2 regions of the Proteiniphilum saccharofermentans genome follow, and region 2 is predicted to be linked to the other one. Evidence: riboswitches for the same ligand, from Rfam matches in the RefSeq annotation. Region 2 holds a riboswitch; the other holds the start of a gene.
What was found. A riboswitch is a leader RNA that binds a small molecule or an ion and turns the genes downstream of it on or off. The one in region 2 is predicted to bind cobalamin.
Positions count from the first base shown of each region.

Region 1: linked by a shared signal. The riboswitch ahead of PSM36_RS17825 (TonB-dependent receptor plug domain-containing protein) and the one ahead of nrdD (anaerobic ribonucleoside-triphosphate reductase) in region 2 are both predicted to bind cobalamin.

Region 1 covers NZ_LT605205.1:1,432,177-1,443,207, forward strand. Annotated here, with positions in the region: gene PSM36_RS17825 (TonB-dependent receptor plug domain-containing protein) at 1-1,352, opposite strand, end outside; cobalamin riboswitch at 1,502-1,707, opposite strand; gene PSM36_RS05550 (ABC transporter ATP-binding protein) at 1,782-2,588, opposite strand; gene PSM36_RS05555 (FecCD family ABC transporter permease) at 2,775-3,794, opposite strand; gene PSM36_RS05560 (cob(I)yrinic acid a,c-diamide adenosyltransferase) at 3,839-4,369, opposite strand; gene PSM36_RS05565 (ABC transporter substrate-binding protein) at 4,489-5,298, opposite strand; gene PSM36_RS05570 (co-chaperone GroES) at 5,629-5,901, shown strand; gene groL (chaperonin GroEL) at 6,083-7,717, shown strand; gene PSM36_RS05580 (TonB-dependent receptor) at 8,030-11,031, shown strand, end outside.
Region 2 covers NZ_LT605205.1:2,263,962-2,274,992, reverse strand. Annotated here, with positions in the region: gene PSM36_RS08890 (DUF5018 domain-containing protein) at 1-1,923, shown strand, start outside; gene PSM36_RS17885 (hypothetical protein) at 2,029-2,142, shown strand; cobalamin riboswitch at 2,649-2,862, shown strand; gene nrdD (anaerobic ribonucleoside-triphosphate reductase) at 3,023-5,140, shown strand; gene nrdG (anaerobic ribonucleoside-triphosphate reductase activating protein) at 5,222-5,704, shown strand; gene lepA (translation elongation factor 4) at 5,733-7,520, opposite strand; gene asnS (asparagine--tRNA ligase) at 7,661-9,058, opposite strand; gene PSM36_RS08865 (pseudouridine synthase) at 9,253-10,452, opposite strand; gene purB (adenylosuccinate lyase) at 10,758-11,031, opposite strand, start outside.

The DNA of each region.
Region 1 (11,031 bases), 830 kb from region 2:
CCTGCACTGGCATGGATGTTCAGTATAGGTGTAAGGAAGTATTTGATCCCGACCGAAGGGTTGAAGTTGGAATAATTGTTACTTTTCTTTTCGTTACCGAGAAAATCATCTGCTTCCAGTGTGAATTTGGTGTAGCTATAGCGTAGGCCGGCATTGACAAATAGATTGTCTTTTGTGTATGCTCCTTGTACAAATACCGATGAAGCAAAGCTATTATGATCAGGACGGTAAGGATCCGTCTGCGTCATTTTATCTGTAAACCGTTCGGAGGAGACGTTCAGTGCATCCAGGTCGATTCCTCCGATCAATTGGAAATCACCCCAGGTATGTGTATCGCTTAACTTCAATCCATATTGTTTGACCGACTCCTTGTAGTTGATAAATGCATTATCGGTGTTGTTGTCGTAATTGCTCTCATTATAAACAGAATAATAGGGGGAGATAAGCAATATGTTATTGAACGTATTGCGACGGACATCGACTGAGGTATTGGTCCGGTCGAAGTCTTTCTTGGTCAATCCTTCAGAATGCCAATAGTTACCGGGCATTTCAATGTCATTTGAAGTGACGAATATGCCTGACAGATCGGCACTCCAGAGGTCATTGAACCCAATATTCAATTTCCCCATGAATTGGTTGATCTGGTATTGGCTGTTGGTCATGATATCGCCATACGATTTTTTGTCGAGGATCAATTCCTCTTTTTCCGATAAAGAAATCAGATTCTTTTTCCCGATACGATAATCTTTATCCTGTGCTTTCCTTGAAAAGCCGAGTGCTAAAGAAACGTTATCGGAAATGCCTCCCGATGCATATCCGTTGAAGTTGGTCTGCCCGAAATTTCCGGCGCTAAGGCTGATATTGCCAGTCCGGCTATCACCGGGTTTGCGTGTGATGATATTAATCACGCCACCCATTGCGTCCGATCCATAGAGCACTGAGTAGGGGCCTTTCACTACTTCTATCATCTCGATAAAATCGGTTGGGATAGAAGTGAGATTGGTTGTCCCGGCCGGTTTGCCATCGATCAACACCAATGTGTAGTTGCGGTTATGGGCGGAAGGGCTGAACCCACGCATACCTATGGCCGATGAAGAGCCGGGATATTGTATGATGTCAAGGTTGACAGTCCGTTTAAGCAGGTCGGCCGCATTGTCAGCCTGTACGGTGGTTATTTTTTTACTGTCGATGATCTCCACTTTCTGTGGAACGCTCTTTAAAGGTAGTCCCATACGAGTAGCGGTGACCACTACTTCCTCCAGGTCATATGTTTGTTCGGCAGAATCCTGCGCATAGAGGAGTGTGCCAGTGAAAAGCAAGGCAAAAATGCCGGTGAAAAATTTCTTGTTCATTGTTGAAAAATTTACAGTTAAACATTCGTTTGAACCATAAACTTTCGAGGGAGAGAGTGTTTTGAAATTCCGGATACAAGGAGAATTTAAATGCGGGAGAATTTAAATGCCGGAAATGATCTCAACGCTGCTTTTATCCCGAAAGCTTGCATGGCTGATGCTTTCGGTCAGGTCTTCCGGCTCGTTCCCGGTTATCCGTTGCCTTCCCACCCCGATTTATCGGGACAGTGACTTTTACATTTGAAAATGTCGGATAACCCTGTAAATAGGGAACATACGGCTGCGGGTACAGCTTCGGCTTCTTCGCTTATGGCAAACTACCGAATTCCATTGTGCCCGAAAGCGCTGCAAAAGTACTGTTTTTATTTGGGATTCGGAAATGAAATATTGGAGGGTTTATTTGGAGATCGGTTTGTTTGGTGAAATAATTTATTTTTTTCCATTGCGTAACCTCTGTTCAGATACGGGAAAGACTACCGGTTTACCTGATATGGGATTAGTCTTTACGATCACTACCGTGTCATATACATTTTCGATATGTTCATAGGTAATCACCACTTCGGGTGCTCCCTGGCAAAAGGTTGTCCCGTTTTTCATCATCAGGAGGAAGTCGCAATACTCGGCAGCAAGTGAGAGATCGTGTAAGATCATCATCACACTGAGTTTCATCTCTTCGTTCAGTCGTTGGATCAGGTTCATGAACTGCATCTGATGGGTAATATCAAGGTGTGATGTCGGTTCGTCGAGTAACAATAAGCGAGGGTGTTGTGATAAGGCGCAGGCAATATTGGCCATTTGTCGCTCACCACCACTCAATTCCGTCATCGATTTGTGGCGCAGACGATAGGTATTGGTCAGATGCATATAATGGTGTGCTATCTCGATATCTTCTTTCCTGTCGAAGAACTGGAATGGTTGACGGTAGGGAAGACGTCCCATCAGTACATATTCTTCTACCGATAGTTCTGCTGTTTCGGAGAATTGCGAGACAATGGCGAGTTTTTGCGCCTTTTCCCTCCATGTGAGTTCCGATAGGTCAGTTCCTTCAAGCAGGATATTTCCCTCTTTTAACGGCAATGTCCCTGAGATACCCCTGAACAGTGTGGTTTTCCCGGATCCGTTGGGCCCGATGATACCCGCAAACGACCCTTCGGGGAGCTTCAGGTTAATGTCATGTACCCGGAAGCCGCTACTATATCCGCAGGAGAGGTTTTGTATGTCGAGAAAAGGAGGCATTCTATTAATTATGAGTTATGAATTAAAAATTAAAAGTGAAAAGTGAAAAGTGAAAGAAGTTCAGAAAGAATTCACATAAATTATTCAATCTCCCTTCAATCTTCATCTATCTTCCTCAATCTCCCTCAATCTTTTTTCAATCTTTTTTCAATCATCCCTTCAATCTCCTTCCAATCATCACATCAACTAATCATCATATCGTCTGAGTTCTTTCCGTCTCGAATTACTCAATAACATGATAAACACTATGCCGCCGACAATACCGGTAATTACTCCGATAGGCAGCTCGTTGGGCGAGATGATAGTACGTGCAATTACATCGCACAGGATCAGGAATATGCCGCCGCTCAGAAAAGAAGAGATAAGCAATATGCGGTAATCGGTACCTACCCACAGGCGAACAATGTGCGGGATAACCAGTCCGACGAATCCGATGACACCTGCCACGGCAATACATGCTCCGGTAAGCAGCGATGTGATGACGAACAGGATGCGGATTACGCTGTTTGCGTTAAACCCTAAGTGTTTGGCCTTTTCTTCTCCCAGTCGGAGAGCATTAAGCGGCATTACGAACAGGTATGATATGATCAGGCAGAAGAGTGAAAGAGCGATCATTACTGTGATCAAGGTGCTGTTTGTTTCATTGAGCGATCCCATCATCCAGAAAACAATACCATGGATATTGTCCGAAGAAGTGATCGACATAAGGAACATCATCAAAGAAGAGGCGATGAAGCTAATCATCACCCCGGTCAGTAGCATCCGGTTGACACTGAGCCCACCCCTTCCGAGGCTGAGGGTATATACCAGGAAGATGGTTGCGAAAGCACCGAGGAAACCGGCTAACGGCAGAAATAGGATATTAAGCAGATGGAGTCCGGCAACAATTGCAAAGGTGATACCTAGCGATGCACCACCGGAGATGCCAAGTGTATAAGGTTCTACTAACGGATTACGGTAAATTCCTTGTAATATGGCACCTGCCAGGCTGAGGCTTCCGCCAATGGTTAGCCCGAGCAATGTTTGGGGAATACGGATATATGCCAATACACCGTATTCCATACTCTCCTTTTCAGAAAGAATGCCAGGCAGGTCGCTGATTCGAATCGAAATCTCTCCTGTTCCCAGGGATAGAAGGGAGACAGCTGATAATCCCACCAAAAGCAGTAAGACATATATACCCCAAACCCATTGTTTTTGTCCCATTCTTTTTTAGCTTAACCTGTATTTCGGAAACAGTTCACAGTTATTTAATATTCAATTCCTTTCCGGCTCCGTATCTTACGGTCGTAAGGATGTTTCAGTTTCTTACAGAACGTAACGTAATCGGCGAGTTCCATTATGTTATCCGTGGCAGCCCTACCTGTCATTACAAGTTCCATATTGGCCGGTTTGGATTTTATAAAATCAAGGAGTACCGATTCATCCAGATATTGATCGCGTACCGAAATAAGAATCTCGTCCATGATAAGGAGATCGTAATGCTCGGAGGCCACTTTCTCTCTAAGGATTTCGATGGCTTCCGGAACTTCCTTCTTGATTTGTTCGCCGTCGATGCTCTTATCAAGATGTGGGTGTCCTTTGGCAAAATTCAGTACGGTTGCACCGAGTTTTTTGAGGCTTTCCATTTCTGCATAACCGTATTTTTCGGGACGTTTGTGGAAAGAACAGTAACATACCTTGAATCCGCTACCCAAAGCACGTACGGCCAGACCTACAGCCGAAGTCGTCTTTCCTTTCCCGTCACCGGTGTATATATGTATTAATCCTAATTTTTTCATACGATTAAAATATTTATTTTCAAATGTATCGTATGGAACTCGCATTAATCATGAACTTGGGTGAAATCATTTTCATGCTCGTTTCATAGGTGAATTTATTTTATTTCATTTTTCACTTTTCATTTTTCACTCATTAACCGGTCCATTAATTCCATTGTCTGTACAAAAGTGATGGGAGTCGGCTGGCAGGCAATATCGGAATCAATTATATGTATCTGGTTGTTCCGGGTTGCTTTCAAGCTGGAGTACCTTTTCCATGTTCTCAGTTCTTCTTCCCCTACAATGCCCATAGTGGCGATGAAAATATAATCGGGATTATGGGCAATGACAAATTCTCGTGAGACTGCACCCTGTATCAGGTTTTTGGAAATATTTTCAATGCCAAGTAATGTCATATAATCATCCATAAACGTATTGGGGGTAACCGCGAACAACGGGTTGGCTCCGATTTGGAAGAACATCTTCCGTTTTGTCTTTTGTTTGTTCCTTTCTACTATTTTCTTGATTGTCTGCTCGCTTTCTTCTACCAGCCTGTTGGCTTTTTCAGTCTTGCCTACCAGTTCACCCATGTGTATAAACTGGTTGCAGATTTCCCGGAAAGATTGTGGAGAGTGAATAATCTCTACTTTTATGCCAAATTTCTTCAATAATTCGATATCTTTTGGATTGGTCAATCCGGAAGCCAATACCAGGTCGGGTTTCAGGCTGATGATCTTTTCTACGTTTGCTTTCACTGCTGAAGATACGATCTCTTTGTTGTCACCTTTAGCCGCCACACAATAGCTTGTACAACCTATCAGGTTATCCTGTGCTTCCAGGTAATAAAGGCTTTGAGTGAACGAGGGAGCCAGTGACACGATACGTGTATATGGCTGCCCTTGCACAGCGAATGTCACGAGGACAAACAGAAACAGAAATATTTTTTTCATTTTTCCACCTTTTTACTTAGTCACTTAACCACTTAGTCACTTTTCCGCATTTTCGTGCAAAGGTAACAAGAAACGGGTAAATAGCGCAATAAGATTTGAAAACAACGATGGTTTCTTAAATATGCCATATGGGGTACTTTTGCAACTGCGAAGGTATAATGTAAAGCGGGTGACTGAAATTTTGGCAGAAAATTTGTCAGTTTCTACTCGAGCCGGTAGTTTTTTTGGCAGAAAAAGGGAGCGAATAAATTTGGCACAGAATTCGCAGTTGAGGTAATGTCAATTAGATAACTAACATTAATTATATTAACATCAATTTTAGTAGAACGTATGAATATTAAACCATTGGCAGACAGAGTGCTGGTAAAACCGGCAGCTGCAGAAGAGAAGACAGTGAGTGGAATCATCATTCCCGATACGGCAAAGGAAAAACCGCTGAAAGGCGAAGTAGTAGCTGTGGGAAAAGGTACAAAAGACGAAGAAATGGTTGTCAAAGAAGGCGACAAAGTGCTTTATGGGAAATATGCAGGCACTGAAATTGAAATCGATGGAGTGCAACACCTGATCATGCGTCAGTCTGACATTTTAGGGATCATCGGATAAACAGTAACCCAAAAGATTGACTTAGATAGATGGTAGATAGATGGTAGATAGATGGCAGATTGAAAGGAGATTGATAGCGAAATTCAATCTGATTCAATCTAATCCAATCTCAATCAATCTCAATCAATCCAACTCAATCCAATCAATCTAATTCAAAATAAACAAAAATAATCGAAATAAAATGGCTAAAGAAATTAAATTTAACATGGATGCCCGCGACCTTCTGAAAAAGGGCGTGGACGAATTGGCGGATGCCGTTAAAGTTACACTCGGCCCCAAAGGTAGAAATGTAATTATTGATAAAAAATATGGTGCTCCCCAGATCACTAAGGACGGTGTGACAGTAGCAAAAGAGATCGAACTGGATGATGCTTTCCAGAATATGGGAGCGCAGCTGGTGAGAGAAGTCGCTTCTAAAACCAATGACGATGCCGGAGACGGAACAACTACTGCTACTGTTTTGGCCCAGTCTATTATTGGTGTGGGACTCAAAAACGTGACTGCAGGCGCCAATCCTATGGACCTGAAACGTGGTATCGACAAAGCTGTGGCTACTGTAGTGGAGAACCTGAAAAGCCAGGCTGTTGAAGTAGGTAATGACCTGAAAAAAATTGAAAACGTTGCCAAAATCTCTGCAAACGGTGATGAAACCATTGGTAAACTGATTGCCGAAGCCATGCAGAAAGTAAGCAAAGAAGGCGTGATCACCGTGGAAGAGTCGAAAGGTACCGACACTTATGTAGACGTGGTGGAAGGTATGCAGTTCGACCGCGGATATATTTCTCCCTATTTTGTGACCGACACGGAAGCGATGGAGGTGGATTTTGAAAATCCGCTCATCCTTATCCATGATAAAAAGATCTCTGCTATTAAAGAACTTCTTCCCATCCTGGAAAAAGGGATCCAAACCGGAAAACCGCTGTTGATCATTGCTGAAGATATCGACTCTGAAGCGCTTACAACATTGGTGGTAAACCGTCTGCGCGGATCATTGAAGGTGGCTGCGGTAAAAGCGCCCGGATTTGGAGACCGCAGAAAAGAGATGTTGGAAGACATTGCTATCCTGACCGGTGGTGTGGTGATCTCCGAAGAAAAAGGTCTTACTTTGGAAAACGCTTCACTCGATATGCTGGGTAGCGCTGAAAAAGTGACGATCGACAAAGATACCACTACCATTGTGAATGGTGTGGGCGAAAAAGAAGCCATCAACAACCGTATCGGGCAGATCCGTGCACAGATCGAGAAAACCACATCCGATTACGATCGTGAAAAACTGCAGGAACGCTTGGCTAAACTGGCCGGCGGTGTAGCAGTGCTTTACGTGGGTGCACCTTCCGAAGTGGAGATGAAAGAGAAGAAAGACCGTGTACAGGATGCCTTGTCAGCTACCCGTGCTGCCGTAGAAGAAGGAACCGTTCCCGGTGGTGGTGTGGCTTATGTGCGTGCTATTGAAGCCCTCGAAGGCCTGAAAGGCGAGAACGAAGATGAAACCACCGGTGTCGAGATTGTGAAACGCGCTATCGAGGAGCCGCTTCGCCAAATAGTATCGAATGCCGGAAAAGAAGGTGCCGTAGTTGTACAGAAAGTGCGTGAAGGCAAAGCCGATTTTGGTTACAATGCCCGCACCGACCAGTACGAAAATCTCTACGAGACAGGTGTGATCGATCCGGCGAAAGTGACCCGTGTTGCTTTGGAAAATGCAGCTTCTATTGCCGGTATGTTTCTCACAACCGAGTGTGTGATCACCGATAAGAAAGAAGAAAATCCGGCTCCAATGCCTCCGATGGGCGGCGGTGGAATGGGAGGCATGATGTAATCTTAAAATAGATTATATTAGTACGCTATCAAGGCGGATAACTGGAAATAGGAATTGAAAGTTGTCCGCCTTATTTTTTATTATAAGAAAAGATAAAAGGGTGTTTTTGTTTCGATTTATTATTTCCTGATACCTGTTTGTATAATATTGTTTTATCCGAATAATTTAGGCCATGGCCGGGTGCTCTAAAGAGTAAAGATTGTAACAAAAATGTAACAGATTTTAGATAAAATTATCGTACTTTTGCGCAATATAGTTTGTATGACATTTAGTTTTATTAGAAATACAATTGATAATTTAAACATTGAATTTATGGTAAAGAAATTGAAGTTTTTATCTGTAGCTCTTACTTTAATGATGGCTACTGTGATGCAGGCCCAGGTGACTACCTCCAGTATGAGCGGACGTGTTACAGATGCTGACGGAGCTGTGATCGGTGCAACGGTGATTGCTACACACCAACCTTCAGGAACGACTTACGGGACGGTTACCAATATGGAGGGCCGTTATAATTTGAACGGTATGCGCGTTGGAGGCCCATACACGGTAGAGATTTCCTACATTGGTTATGGAGATAATATTGCTGAAAATATTACCCTGAGTCTGGGTGAGAATTATGTGCACAATGTGGTTCTGGTTGAAGAAACGGTAACATTAAGCGAGGTGACGGTAACCGCGCAACGTACCCGGTTTACCGCGGAAAAAACAGGAGCTGCGACAAATATCAATAACCAGCAACTTTCCACTATGCCGACTATTAACAGGAGTGTGCAGGATATTACTCGGTTATCCCCTTATGCCGGTACAGGTCTCAGTTTTAGTGGAGGGGACGGTCGTTCTACCAACTTCACGGTAGACGGAGCCAATTTCAATAACAACTTCGGATTATCGAGTAATCTGCCAGGGGGGGGTAATCCTATCTCATTGGATGCGTTTGAAGAGCTTCAGGTTGTGGTCACACCATTTGACGTGCGTCAAACAAATTTTATTGGTGGAGGAGTCAATGCCATAACTAAGTCAGGAACTAATACATTTAGAGGTTCTGCCTATACTTATTTTACTAACCAGGATTTACAGGGAAGTCGAATAGGTGACACCTTTCTCGAACGAGCGAAGGAATCCACAACTACGTATGGTGCAACATTTGGCGGGCCGATCATAAAGAATAAATTGTTCTTTTTTGTGAATGCCGAAATGGAAAAACGGCCGGGACAGGTTGTTTACTGGCGTCCTTCCGAGAACGGTATTGCTGATGAGAAAAAACAATTATCGCGTGCCAGTGTGACGGATATGGAACGAGTAAGAAACCACTTGATAGAAAATTACGGCTATGATCCGGGATCCTATAATGATTATCCGGGTGATGAAAGCAATATGAAACTTCTTGCGCGGTTGGATTGGAATATCAATAACCAAAACAAATTAAGTTTCCGTTATAACTATACAAAAAATCAGGCATGGAATCCTACGAATGGAAATTCAACTGATGCCGGTCTTCGTAACAGAAATATGGATCGTATTTCACAATACGGTATGGCTTTTTCCAATTCGCTTTATACAATGGATAATATTATAAACGGTTTCTCTCTGGATTTGAACAGCCGTTTCAGTGATAATTTATCGAACCAGTTTTTGGTAACTTATACCAAAATTAAAGATATGCGTGGTTCACCTTCAGACCCCTTCCCCTTCATCGATATTTTGGTGGGACGCGACGAAAATAATGTGCCAATTGTGGAACCGTATATCTCCGCAGGTTATGAGCTTTTTACTTGGAATAATGGGGTTAATAACAATAAGTTTAGCGTTACAGATAATCTGACTTATTACTTGAACAACCATAAAATCACGGCAGGCCTCAATTATGAGTATCAAATGGCGAATAACTCATATATGCGTAACGGTACCGGATATTACCGCTATGCCAGCGTTGAAGACTTTTTGAATCAGGCTGCTCCGATTGACTTTGCGTTAGACTATGGATATGACGGAGAGAAAAATCCTACCGCTCAGGTTGCGTTCCATCAAATCGGTGCATATGCACAAGATGAATGGAATCTATCCCCTTCGTTTAAACTTACTTACGGTTTGCGGGCTGATTATATTTCATATGTAGATAATCTAATTCGTAATAATGCCATTTACGATCTTGATTTCAACGGAAAGAAAATTGATACGGGGAAATGGCCTACTCCTAAGGTGCAATTTTCTCCCAGAGTCGGATTTACCTGGGATGTAAAAGAGGATAAATCATTTGTAGTTCGCGGGGGAACAGGTATCTTTACTGGCCGTCTGCCCTTGGTATTCTTTACGAATATGCCTACACAGGGAGGCATGGTAAAAGGTATCTTCACTGCGAAGACTACTTATGCAAATGGGGTAAGTTCGTCAGATCCCATACTGGCTTCTTTGTCTGGAAAAATGATTACGAACATTGATGAAATGATCAGTAAATTGAATATGCAAAATACTATCTCTCCAGAAGATGGTGCTCTTCAGACTTCTATTGCCGGAGTAGATCCAGATTTCAAAATGCCACAAGTGTGGAAAAGTTCATTGGCTGTTGACTATCAATTACCGACATCATTCCCGTTTACCGTTACCCTGGAAGGTATCTATACTAAAAAGTTGAACGATGTGATGCTTGTGAATTATAATATGAAAGATCCTGATGACTCATGGCAGCGTTTCAAAGGGGCTGACGACCGCTACATTTACCCGGCAGTGGCAAACAGATATTATAACTACCATAATAATAACCCAATAGAAGCTCTGGTTCTGTCTAACAACAGTGAAGGATGGGGTGCAATCGGAAATATAACCCTTACGGCTCAACCTGTAAAAGACCTGAACTTGATGGCTGCTTATACCTATACCGAATCGAAAGAAATTTCAGGTATGCCCGGTAGTAGTGCCGGTTCTGCTTATGGTGGATTGATTGCTATCGACGGACCACATCTCCCTACTTTACAGCGCTCACAATATGTTACGCCTCATAGGGTTGTTTCCTCTATATCTTATAGAATTCCTTGGGAAAACAACATTCTTTTATCCAATACAACTCTTAATCTGTTCTATACTGGCTATTCGTATAGCGGGTATAGCTATACCTACAAAGGCGATATGAATGGTGATGGATACGCTGCTGATTTGATCTATATCCCATCGGGAAAAGGAGATATCAAATTTGCATCGGCTGAAGATGAAACCGCATTCTTTGCTTTCATGGAACAGGATAAATATTTGAAAGCGAATAAAGGAAAATATGCCGGAGCAAATGCTGTATTGGCACCTTGGTTACATAGATTTGATTT
Region 2 (11,031 bases):
TCGGGTAATGATAATAATATAGTATCGTTCCAATTAAAACAGGGTGAGCAGACTTTCTATGCGGCCATCTCAGAAGGAAATCTGGTGGTAACCGTTCCCGCGAATTTATCGCTCGAAGGAGCAACAGCCACCGTCACCATCAGCGAACTGGCGACCATCTCTCCCGATCCGTCATCCATTACCGATTGGGACAATGAACAGACATTTACCGTTACATCCTACAACGGCAATACACAGACCTATGTCTATCGAGTCGAACACAATGCGGTTTCGAAAGATGGCGATGTGGTATTGCTTACACAAGCCGATGTCGATGCTTTTGCAGCACTCGGGCTCAGTGAATTGAACGGAAGCCTTACCATTGGTGCCGTTACAGGACAGGATTCCATCTACTCGCTGGAGGGACTGGAGAAACTTAAAAAAGTGAAATACGACCTTACAATTAATCCTACTTATGCCGGCGACGACCTCACCGGACTGGAAAATCTGGAGTTGATCGGATCGCTGCAAATAGACCAGAACAAGAAGCTGAAAACCGTGACGTTCCCCAGACTACAGGCCGTCATGCTGGGATTAATTATCAAACAGAGTAGAGTGGAAACAATACAGTTCCCCGAATTGCTTAAGGTGGATGATGAAATATCATTTATAAACCTGGATTCGCTTTTGGTAATGGAGTTCCCCAAACTGAAAAGTGTGGTGAATAATGTGACATTCCAAGCCGGTTGGAATACCAATAAGCTAAAAGTAATTGACTTTCCGGCATTGGAGAAAATCGGCGGAAAACTGGATATCACTAACTGGAAAGAAGTAACCGAAACTGTTTTCCCGAAACTGTCAGGTGTACGTGAATTGAATATAGCATCGCTTAGTAAACTGGTAAAGATTGAATTCCCTTCTCTTGAAAAGATTGAAACCAGGCTGAATCTTTCAGTGACGAACGACAATATCACTACCATTGATTTTTCCTCTTTAATTGCCATAGGAGGTGATTTCACTATGCCCGGTTTTCCGAAAATCACCGCTGCTGACTGGATAAAGTCGCTGGCTATGGTGGGTGGTAAGTTACAGATATCCAATAACGAAGCGACAAGCTTAAGTGATATTTTACCTGCGTTGGCAGATGTCGGGGAACTCACCCTGAATAACCTGCCGAACATATCGGAATTGGATTTAACTAAATTGAAAGCAGGAAAACTGATTTTTCAGGGAACATCGAATCCTGTAAAGCTCATAGCGGGTGAAACCTGTGAAACGGAGATTGCTCTCTGGTATCTGACAATCAAAAAACTCCCTGATCTTTCGGGTATAAAACACCTGAAAGGTTTACATATATCGGGATGCAATAACATTACAACTGTTGAATTGAATGAAATAGAAAGCGTACAAAACGATCTGATCTTCGAGTATGGTTCCAATTGCATGAGTTATAAAATGCCTGCATTAAAAGAGGTAGGTGCAAGATTTATGTTCAATAACCAGTTCGGAATAGAATTCAATTTTCCGTTATTGGAAAAAGTCGGGTCTTTTTCATACTATTCCCAGGGTCAACCAACTCCTGTCGATTTGTCATTTCCTTCGTTGACCCGATCCGAAACTTATTTTGTAATACAGACAAGTGGCAACAGCTCGATCGTGGCCAATATTTCGTTTCCTCAATTGGCTTATGTGGGTGATTATTTCCAGCTTACTGCTTTCTCCAATCCGGAAAATAATTATATCAAAGATCTGGATACATTTTCGGCGCTTACCTATATCGGAGGCAATGTGACAATACAAGCACAAAAAGCTCTGACATCCTTTGAAGGGCTCAAAAACGCTCTTGGAAAAGTATTAGAAGGGGAATCCACATGGACGGTCAGAAATAATGCTTACAATCCGACAATCGATGATCTCAAAGCAGGAAAATGGAAACAGATATAACTTCGCACCCATAGGCGGCATGGCGTTATTCGTGCGGCATATTACAGCAGACGCCATTTAGTCGCTTGCTACGCAGCGGGAATACCCTTCTTCAAAAACACTATATTGGGCGATCTGGTGTATTCAACAGCGCTTTTTGGGTTGTTTGAAGCCTCAGTTTCCCTGTTCCCCTCTTTACGCAAAGATGTCCGTCGCCCACCTGCGATGACAGGCTCATAAGGAATAAAGTTCGGGAACACACACTTCTCTACTTTTTTATTTATTATTTTGACAGGAAAGGCATTCCAGACAGATTGGTTTGCCTTTCTTTTTGCTTTGGTAAGGTACTTCCGTTTTTGTTCTTCCGTTTTTTCCTGTTTCCCGAGAAAACATAATTCCCTTATTGTAAAAGAAAAAGTTTAGGATAAAAACAATAATGGAGTCGTCGCCACTCAATTCGTTAGATGTAAAATATCTAATGAAAATAATAAAAAAGAAAACTTAATCTTCTGTTTTTCCTATATAAATTGCCGGATCAAAAATATAATATATTAATAAACAAATAAATAATTGGTAATAAAAATATTGTTGATAACTTTTTTGGGAAACTTTGCACTTTATCATTGAAGATAAATTACCTTTGTTGTGCATTTGGTTTTTTATTTGCACAACCTATTCGGGGATCAACTCTACGTCTTCACGGGGTCAACCTACTCCCGATGGACCAGGCAGGATGATACCTCCAATGGAATAGGATTACGAATGCTGCGAATAAAATGAAAAGGGAATGCCGTGAAAGTCGGCAACAGTTCCCGCTGCTGTAAGCTCTGCATAAAACCTTTGCGCAATACTCACATCCACTGGCTTGAACTCTTTCCTGTGAGAGGGTTGATGAAAGGCCGGGAAGGAAGCGCAAAAGGAGGAGTAAGTCAGAAGACCTGCCAGATGTGTACACTTTTTGATCTCTTTCGGGTAAAAAGAGAGTCGAAAACAGAGGTTTATACACCTTTTTTAACTGCTCTATCTGTATAAGCTTACCGCCGCAATGGCAAATGTTTTCCCGTATCGAAAAGTGTAATGGTATTGACATCTCTGTTCACACACTAAAAAATAAATTCGTATGGGAAACCAAACAATTCAGATCCTGAAACGGGACGGTAAACATGTCCCCTTCTCTATTAAAAAGATAGAAAATGCCGTTGCAAAAGCATTTCTCTCGGTAGGCGCATTCGCCACCGAAGATGATTTCATCGCTATCCTCTCGCGCCTTCACATCTCCGACGGGATGACCGTGGAAGAGATCCAGAACCAGGTGGAAACGGCGCTGATGGCAGAAAAATATTTTGCCGTCGCGAAATCCTATATGCTTTACCGCCAAAAGCATACCGAAACGCGTGAGATCCGGGACAACCTGAACTTCCTGATGAATTATTGCGATGCGCAAAATGCTGCCACGGGAAGTAAATTCGACTCCAATGCCAATGTGGAGAAGAAAAACATCGCCACGCTTATCGGCGAACTACCCAAAAAGAGCTTTATCGACCTGAATCGGAAGATGATCACCGACCGGCTGAAGGAGATGTACGGGAAGGAACTGGCGGATAAATATATCGGCATGCTGAACGAGCATTTCATCTATAAAAACGATGAAACCAGTCTGGCCAACTATTGCGCCAGCATCACCATGTATCCCTGGCTACTGAACGGTACCCTTGCCATCGGCGGGAACTCTACACCGCCGACCAACCTGAAATCGTTTTGCGGCGGATTCATCAATATGGTATTCATGGTGTCGAGCATGCTGAGCGGCGCCTGCGCTACACCTGAGTTTCTGATGTACCTGGACTATTTCATCCGCAAAGAGTATGGCGACGACTATTTTACACGCCACAGGGATGTGGTCGACCTCTCTAAACGACAACGCTCCCTCGACAAGGTGATCACCGACTGCTTCGAGCAAATCGTCTACTCCATCAACCAGCCCACCGGGGCACGTAATTTCCAGGCTGTCTTCTGGAATATCTCCTACTACGACAAATACTACTTCGAAAACCTGTTCGGCGAATTTCAGTTTCCCGACGGCTCCCGTCCGGTATGGGATTCACTCAGTTGGCTGCAGAAACGCTTTATGCGGTGGTTCAACAAAGAGCGGACCAAGACCGTACTCACCTTTCCGGTAGAAACCATGGCGTTGCTCTCGAAAGAGGATGATGTGATGGATACCGAATATGCCGATTTTACGGCTGAAATGTATGCCAAAGGGCACTCGTTCTTCACCTACATGAGCGACAATGCCGACTCGCTGTCGAGTTGCTGTCGCCTGCGCAATGAAATTCAGGACAACGGGTTCAGCTACACATTGGGAGCCGGAGGAGTCTCCACCGGTTCGAAAAGCGTGCTTACCATCAACCTGAACCGCTGCATCCAGTTCGCGAAACGTACCGGACAATCCTACACGGCATTTCTCGAAGAGGTGGTCGATTTAACCCACAAAGTACAGACCGCTTATAATGAAAACCTGAAAATGTTCCAGCAGAAAGGGATGCTGCCCCTGTTCGATGCGGGATTTATCAATATCAGCCGACAGTACCTGACCATCGGCGTGAACGGGTTGGTAGAAGCTGCCGAATCACTGGGCATCGAGATCAACCATAATCCCCGTTACGTGGCATTTGTACAGGAAATATTGGGGATCATCGAAAGGTACAATAAAAAATACCGGTCGAAAGAACTGATGTTCAACTGCGAAATGATCCCTGCCGAAAATGTGGGTGTAAAGCATGCCAAATGGGACAGGGAGGATGGATATTCAGTACCCCGTGATTGCTATAACAGCTATTTCTACCGGGTGGAAGACTCATCCCTGAATGTGATCGATAAGTTCCGCCTGCATGGACGCGATTATATCGAGCACCTGACAGGCGGATCTGCGCTCCATATGAACCTGGAAGAACATCTCTCAAAAGCGCAATACCGCCAGCTGCTGCGGGTAGCAGCCGCAGAAGGGTGCAATTACTTCACCTTTAATATTCCGAATACGGTATGTAACGATTGCGGAAAGATCGATAAACGCTATCTGAAACAGTGCCCCGTATGCGCTTCCAGGAATCTGGATTATCTTACACGTATCATCGGTTATATGAAACGGGTAAGTAACTTCTCTGTTCCGCGTCAGGCAGAAGCATCCAAAAGGTTTTACGGGAAGCTGGAATCGGAGAAAGAGACGGTGGGATATTAAATAAACGTGATGTATTAAAATAAATGCGATATATTAAAAGAAACGGATCAGGATAAGGTTCGCTGAAAATAAGCTGTTTGTATGTTGAAATATGTCGATTATGATATTGTCTTTCAGGAAATCCCCGATGAAGTAACGTTGGCGGTCAACCTGTCGAATTGCCCCTACCGTTGTAGGGGATGCCACAGTCCACACCTGCAACAGGATATAGGGAAAGAGTTGAATGAATCTGCGCTTGCCGGACTGCTGCAGTCATACGAAAAGGCAATTACCTGTATATGTTTTATGGGAGGCGATGCCGATACCGGTGAATTATACCGGTTGGCGGATTTCGTCCGGAAAAGCCGGGGAGGAAGGATCAAAACGGCGTGGTATTCGGGAAGCGACAGGCTGCCGGAGAATTCAAAGGATCATTTTGATTTCGTAAAGACCGGCCCTTATATCGAAACGCTCGGAGGGTTAAATAAGAGGACTACCAACCAGCGGCTGTACCGGATCGAGGATGACAATATGATAGATATTACTCACCGGATGCATTCAGCCGCTCATGGTACAGCACAATAGCACCTGCATGGAATAAACATGCAGGTACTTAATCCAGCTTCAGCACTGCCAGGAACGCTTTCTGCGGAACCTCCACATTGCCGACCTGTTTCATTCGTTTCTTCCCTTCTTTCTGCTTTTCGAGCAGCTTGCGTTTACGTGAGATATCACCACCGTAACATTTTGCGGTCACATCCTTCCGGACAGCCTTCACCGTTTCGCGGGCGACGATTTTCGCTCCGATAGCCGCCTGAATAGCGATATCAAACTGCTGGCGCGGGATCAGCTCTTTCAGTTTCTCGCACATGCGCCGACCGAAACTCTGTGCATTGTCTATATGGGTAAGCGTCGAGAGTGCATCCACCTGTTCGCCGTTTAGCAGGATATCCAGCTTTACCAGCTTCGACGGGCGGTAATCATGAATATGGTAATCGAAAGAGGCATATCCTTTCGATATACTTTTCAGCTTGTCGTAGAAGTCGATCACAATCTCACCCAGCGGCAGATCGTAAATGATCTCTACCCTATCCCCCGAAACATACTCCTGTTTGATCAGGATGCCCCTCTTACCGAGGCAAAGGGTCATGATAGGGCCGATATAGGCGGTGTTGGTGATGACCGAAGCACGGATAAAAGGCTCCTCGATGCTTTCGATAAGCGTGACATCAGGCAGACCGCCGGGATTATGCACCTCTTTCATATTTCCCTTCTTGTCGTACACCTTGTAGGAAACGTTGGGTACCGTGGTAATTACATCCATATTGAATTCCCGTTCCAACCGCTCCTGGACGATTTCCATATGGAGCAATCCGAGAAAGCCGCACCGGAAGCCGAAGCCTAACGCCACGGACGATTCGGGCTGGAAAGTGAGCGACGCATCGTTGAGTTGCAGCTTTTCGAGGGATGAACGAAGGTTCTCAAAATCCTCGCTGTCAATGGGGTATACGCCGGCAAAAACCATCGGCTTCACCTCTTCAAACCCTTCGATGGCCTTGGAGGCAGGACGTTTCATATGGGTGATGGTATCTCCTACCTTCACCTCTTTTGAGGTTTTGATGCCGGAGATAATATAACCCACATCGCCACAGCCTACCTCTTCTTTCGGCACCATATTCAAGCGCAGGATACCCACCTCGTCGGCATCGTACTCTTTGCCGGTATTGATGAATTTCACCATATCGCCTTTCCGCAGGCTGCCATTCACAATCTTATAGTAAGCAATGATACCACGGAAGGGGTTAAACACCGAGTCGAAGATCAGTGCCTGCAATGGTGCATCCGGATCCCCCTGGGGGGCGGGCACCCGCTCAATGATGGCATGGAGTATCTCTTCGATGCCGATGCCTGTCTTTCCGCTTGCACGGATGATATCTGTACGGGGAACACCCAGCAGTTGCACGATCTGGTCTTCCACTTCATCAGGCATGGCGCTGTCGAGGTCGATCTTGTTAAGGATAGGGATGATCTCCAGATCATGCTCGATAGCCATATAGACGTTTGAGATGGTCTGTGCCTGGATACCCTGGGCAGCATCGACCACCAGCAGTGCGCCTTCGCAGGCGGCAATGGAACGCGACACCTCGTATGAGAAATCCACGTGCCCCGGCGTGTCGATCAGGTTGAAGGTATATTTCTCACCCTCATATTCATAATCCATCTGTATCGCGTGGCTTTTGATCGTGATGCCCCGTTCCCTTTCCAGGTCCATGCTGTCGAGCACCTGCGCCTGCAGGTCCTTTCCTTCTACGGTCTTGGTGAACTCCAGCAGACGGTCGGCCAGCGTACTCTTGCCGTGGTCTATATGTGCAATGATACAAAAATTGCGTATATTCTTCATTTAGCTTTTTTCTTGCTCTAATTCTCCCGTTTCCCGGGATTACTCTTCTTCCAAAACTTCCCGGTCACCCCATCTCCGAGTCCCCAGTCTCCCACTCTCCCCGGCCTCCCGGTCCCCTAATCACAAAGTCTCCCAGTCTTTTAAAAGTCAGCATTATTAGGAGTTCTCGGGAAAGGAATCACGTCACGGATATTAGCCATACCGGTAATGAACAGCATCAACCGTTCAAAGCCGAGGCCGAAACCTGAATGGGGTGCGGTGCCGAACTTACGGGTTTCGAGGTACCACCAGATCGGTTCGGTATGCATTCCGGTCTCCTCTACCCTGTTCATCAGCTTATCATAATCCGCTTCACGCTCCGATCCGCCGATGATCTCGCCGATCTTGGGGAAAAGTACGTCCATCGCGCGGACGGTCTTGCCATCGTCATTCTGCTTCATATAGAACGATTTGATCTCCCTCGGATAGTCGGTCAGGATAACCGGACGTTTGAAATGTTTTTCTACCAGGTAGCGTTCGTGCTCCGACTGCAGGTCGGTACCCCAGTGTACGGGGAACTCGAATTTTTGTCCCGACTCTTCCAGTATCTTTACTCCCTCAGTATAGGTCAGACGGACAAAATCATTCTCTACCACAAAATTCAGGCGGTCTGTCAGTTCTTCGTCGTACATCTTAGCCAGGAATTCGATATCCTCCCTGCAATGCTCTAAAGCGTAACGAATGAGATATTTCAGGAAATCTTCCGCCAGATCCATATTGTCGTGGATATCATAAAATGCCATTTCCGGTTCGATCATCCAGAACTCCGCCAGGTGACGGGGCGTATTGGAATTTTCTGCACGGAATGTAGGTCCGAAAGTATAGATGGCACCCAATGCCATAGCACCCAACTCTCCTTCAAGTTGTCCGGAGACGGTGAGGTTGGTCTGGCGTCCGAAGAAATCCTGTGAGAAATCCACCTTGCCTTCTTTGTTACGCGGCGGATTTTCTATATCGAGCGTGGATACTTCGAACATGGAGCCGGCACCTTCTGCGTCGGACGCGGTGATGATAGGCGTATGAAAATAATAAAATCCTCTGTCGTTGAAATATTTGTGAATAGCATACGACATATGATGCCGCATCCTGAAGATAGCACCGAAAGTATTGGTACGCGGCCGCAGATGGGCTATTTCGCGAAGGAACTCCAGTGAGTGCCCTTTTTTCTGTAACGGATAGGTGGCAGGATCAGCAGATCCGTAGACTTCGATCTCCGTTGCCCGTATCTCTACCGACTGGCCTTTGCCCTGCGACTCCACCAGTTCGCCGTTCACGCTGATGCAGGCTCCCGTGGTGACAGGACGAAGTAACTCTTCGCCAAAATTAGCTATATCAATAACAATTTGTATGTTATTGATAGTCGATCCGTCGTTCAAAGCGACAAATCCGACATTTTTGTTTCCTCTGCGGGTACGCACCCATCCTTTTACATTGACTTCCTCACCGAAATTTGTAAGTCGTAATGCTTCTGAAATTTTTGTTCGTTTTAGTTGTTTCATACACTATATACTTCAATATCGCAAGCAACTCACATTAATCACCCACTCTTGCATGAATGATTATGCTACTCTTCGATTAAATTACCCTATAAATATCCAGTCTGTTCCTGCACGAAACCGCACAGGAACAGGATTATCATTCAATTACATTAGTCGTTTTGAGACGAGATGACTCTCTATGGGAGTGTTGTTCATTAATCGAACGCACCCATCCGAAGCATGTTGACCTCTTGTTCTGTGAGGTAACGCCATTTTCCGCGTGAAAGTTTTTTCTTGGTCAGTCCCGCGAAATAGACCCTGTCGAGTTTCATCACCCTGTAGCCCAATTTCTCGAAGATACGGCGGATGATCCGGTTCCTGCCGGAGTGGATCTCAATACCCACCTGGGTAAGGTCTTCTTCCGTCACATAGCTGATCGCATCAGCATGGATCTCACCGTCTTCCAGTTCAATACCGTCGGCGATCATCTGCATATGCTCCATTGCTACCGGCTTGTCAAGCCATACCTGATAGATTTTCCGTTTTTCGTACTTCGGATGTGTTAATTTCGATGCCAGGTCGCCATCGTTGGTCAGCAGCAATACCCCTGTGGTAGCCCTGTCCAGTCGTCCCACCGGATATATCCTCTCGGAAGCGGCGCTTTTTACCAGTTCCATCACCGTCTTGCGGTTCTCTGGATCATCGGTCGTAGTCACAAATCCTTTCGGCTTGTTCAGCAGTACATACACCTTGCTTTCAAGTTGTACCGGCTGGTTGTGGAACATCACCTGATCGGCACGGGTGATCTTGGTACCCAGTTCCGTTACCACCTCTCCGTTTACTTTTACCACACCGGCCTGGATGAACTCATCAGCCTCACGACGGGAGCATACTCCGGCATTGGCCAGATATTTGTTCAGACGGATAGGAGCATTGGGATCCGCATTTTCTTTGTACTTGATCTGCTTGAACGGCTTTTTCTTTTTCAGCTTTTTCACCGGCTTGGCAGGCTTATTGGGTCTGCCCGGCCCGGTTGATGGTTGGTTGCCCCAGCCCCGGTTGTTATAACCGCCGCCACCGGTAACCCGCTGTGGCGACTGCGGACGTTCACCTACCCGGGGACGCCGTTTTCTCATGCCGCCTTCGCTGTTCCCACCATAGCTTTCCTGGCGGGAATCCCTGTAGTTCGGGTTGTAAGACGGTCTTTCCTGATGGTACGATCTATCCTGATTGTAGGAAGACCTCTCCGAATTGTACGACTGTCTGTCCTGATTATAGGACGGTCTATCCGAATAATAACCATCATGCTGTGTTCTCCGCTCATTGCCGTAATTTCTGTTCGAGGAAGCGTGTCTCTCATTGTTCGCGCTGTGATAACTCCGCCTTGGGCGCGATTCGTCATTGTTTGTTGTCATTGTTGCATTTACTTTTTGATTACTTAATGAAACCTCACGGTTTTTTCTTTTTTAAATCGCATTTTTTCAAATTTCTACCGCCCGGCTAACATGACCGGAACCGGATTTCTTTCAATTATTATTTACTGTTCAATTAAAATTAGTCATTCCTATCTTTATTGTACTGTTTCAAGTACTTTGGACTATTTCTTGTGTTTGGCAGATCAAATAAACTGTCTCTGCCCTTATTCAACGAAATAGTTCTCGTTATGGCAGGAGGTAAGTTTGTTTGTTCTTTGCTTGGTTTACTTCACGAAAATGTCTTCTTAAAATCCTGTATAATTTTGGGGTGTGATTTCTTTCAATTCTTTTTTCACCTGTTCATTTACATCCAAATTGTCAATAAATTCCGAAATACTCTCCCGGGTGATACGCGCATTGGTTCGTGTCAAAGCTTTCAGTGCTTCATAGGGTTTCGGATATCCTTCGCGTCTTAAAATGGTCTGGATTCCTTCGGCAACCACTGCCCAGTTATTTTCCAGATCCCTCTCTATTGCCTCTCTGTTTAATAACAATTTATGAAGCCCTTTTGTTGCACTT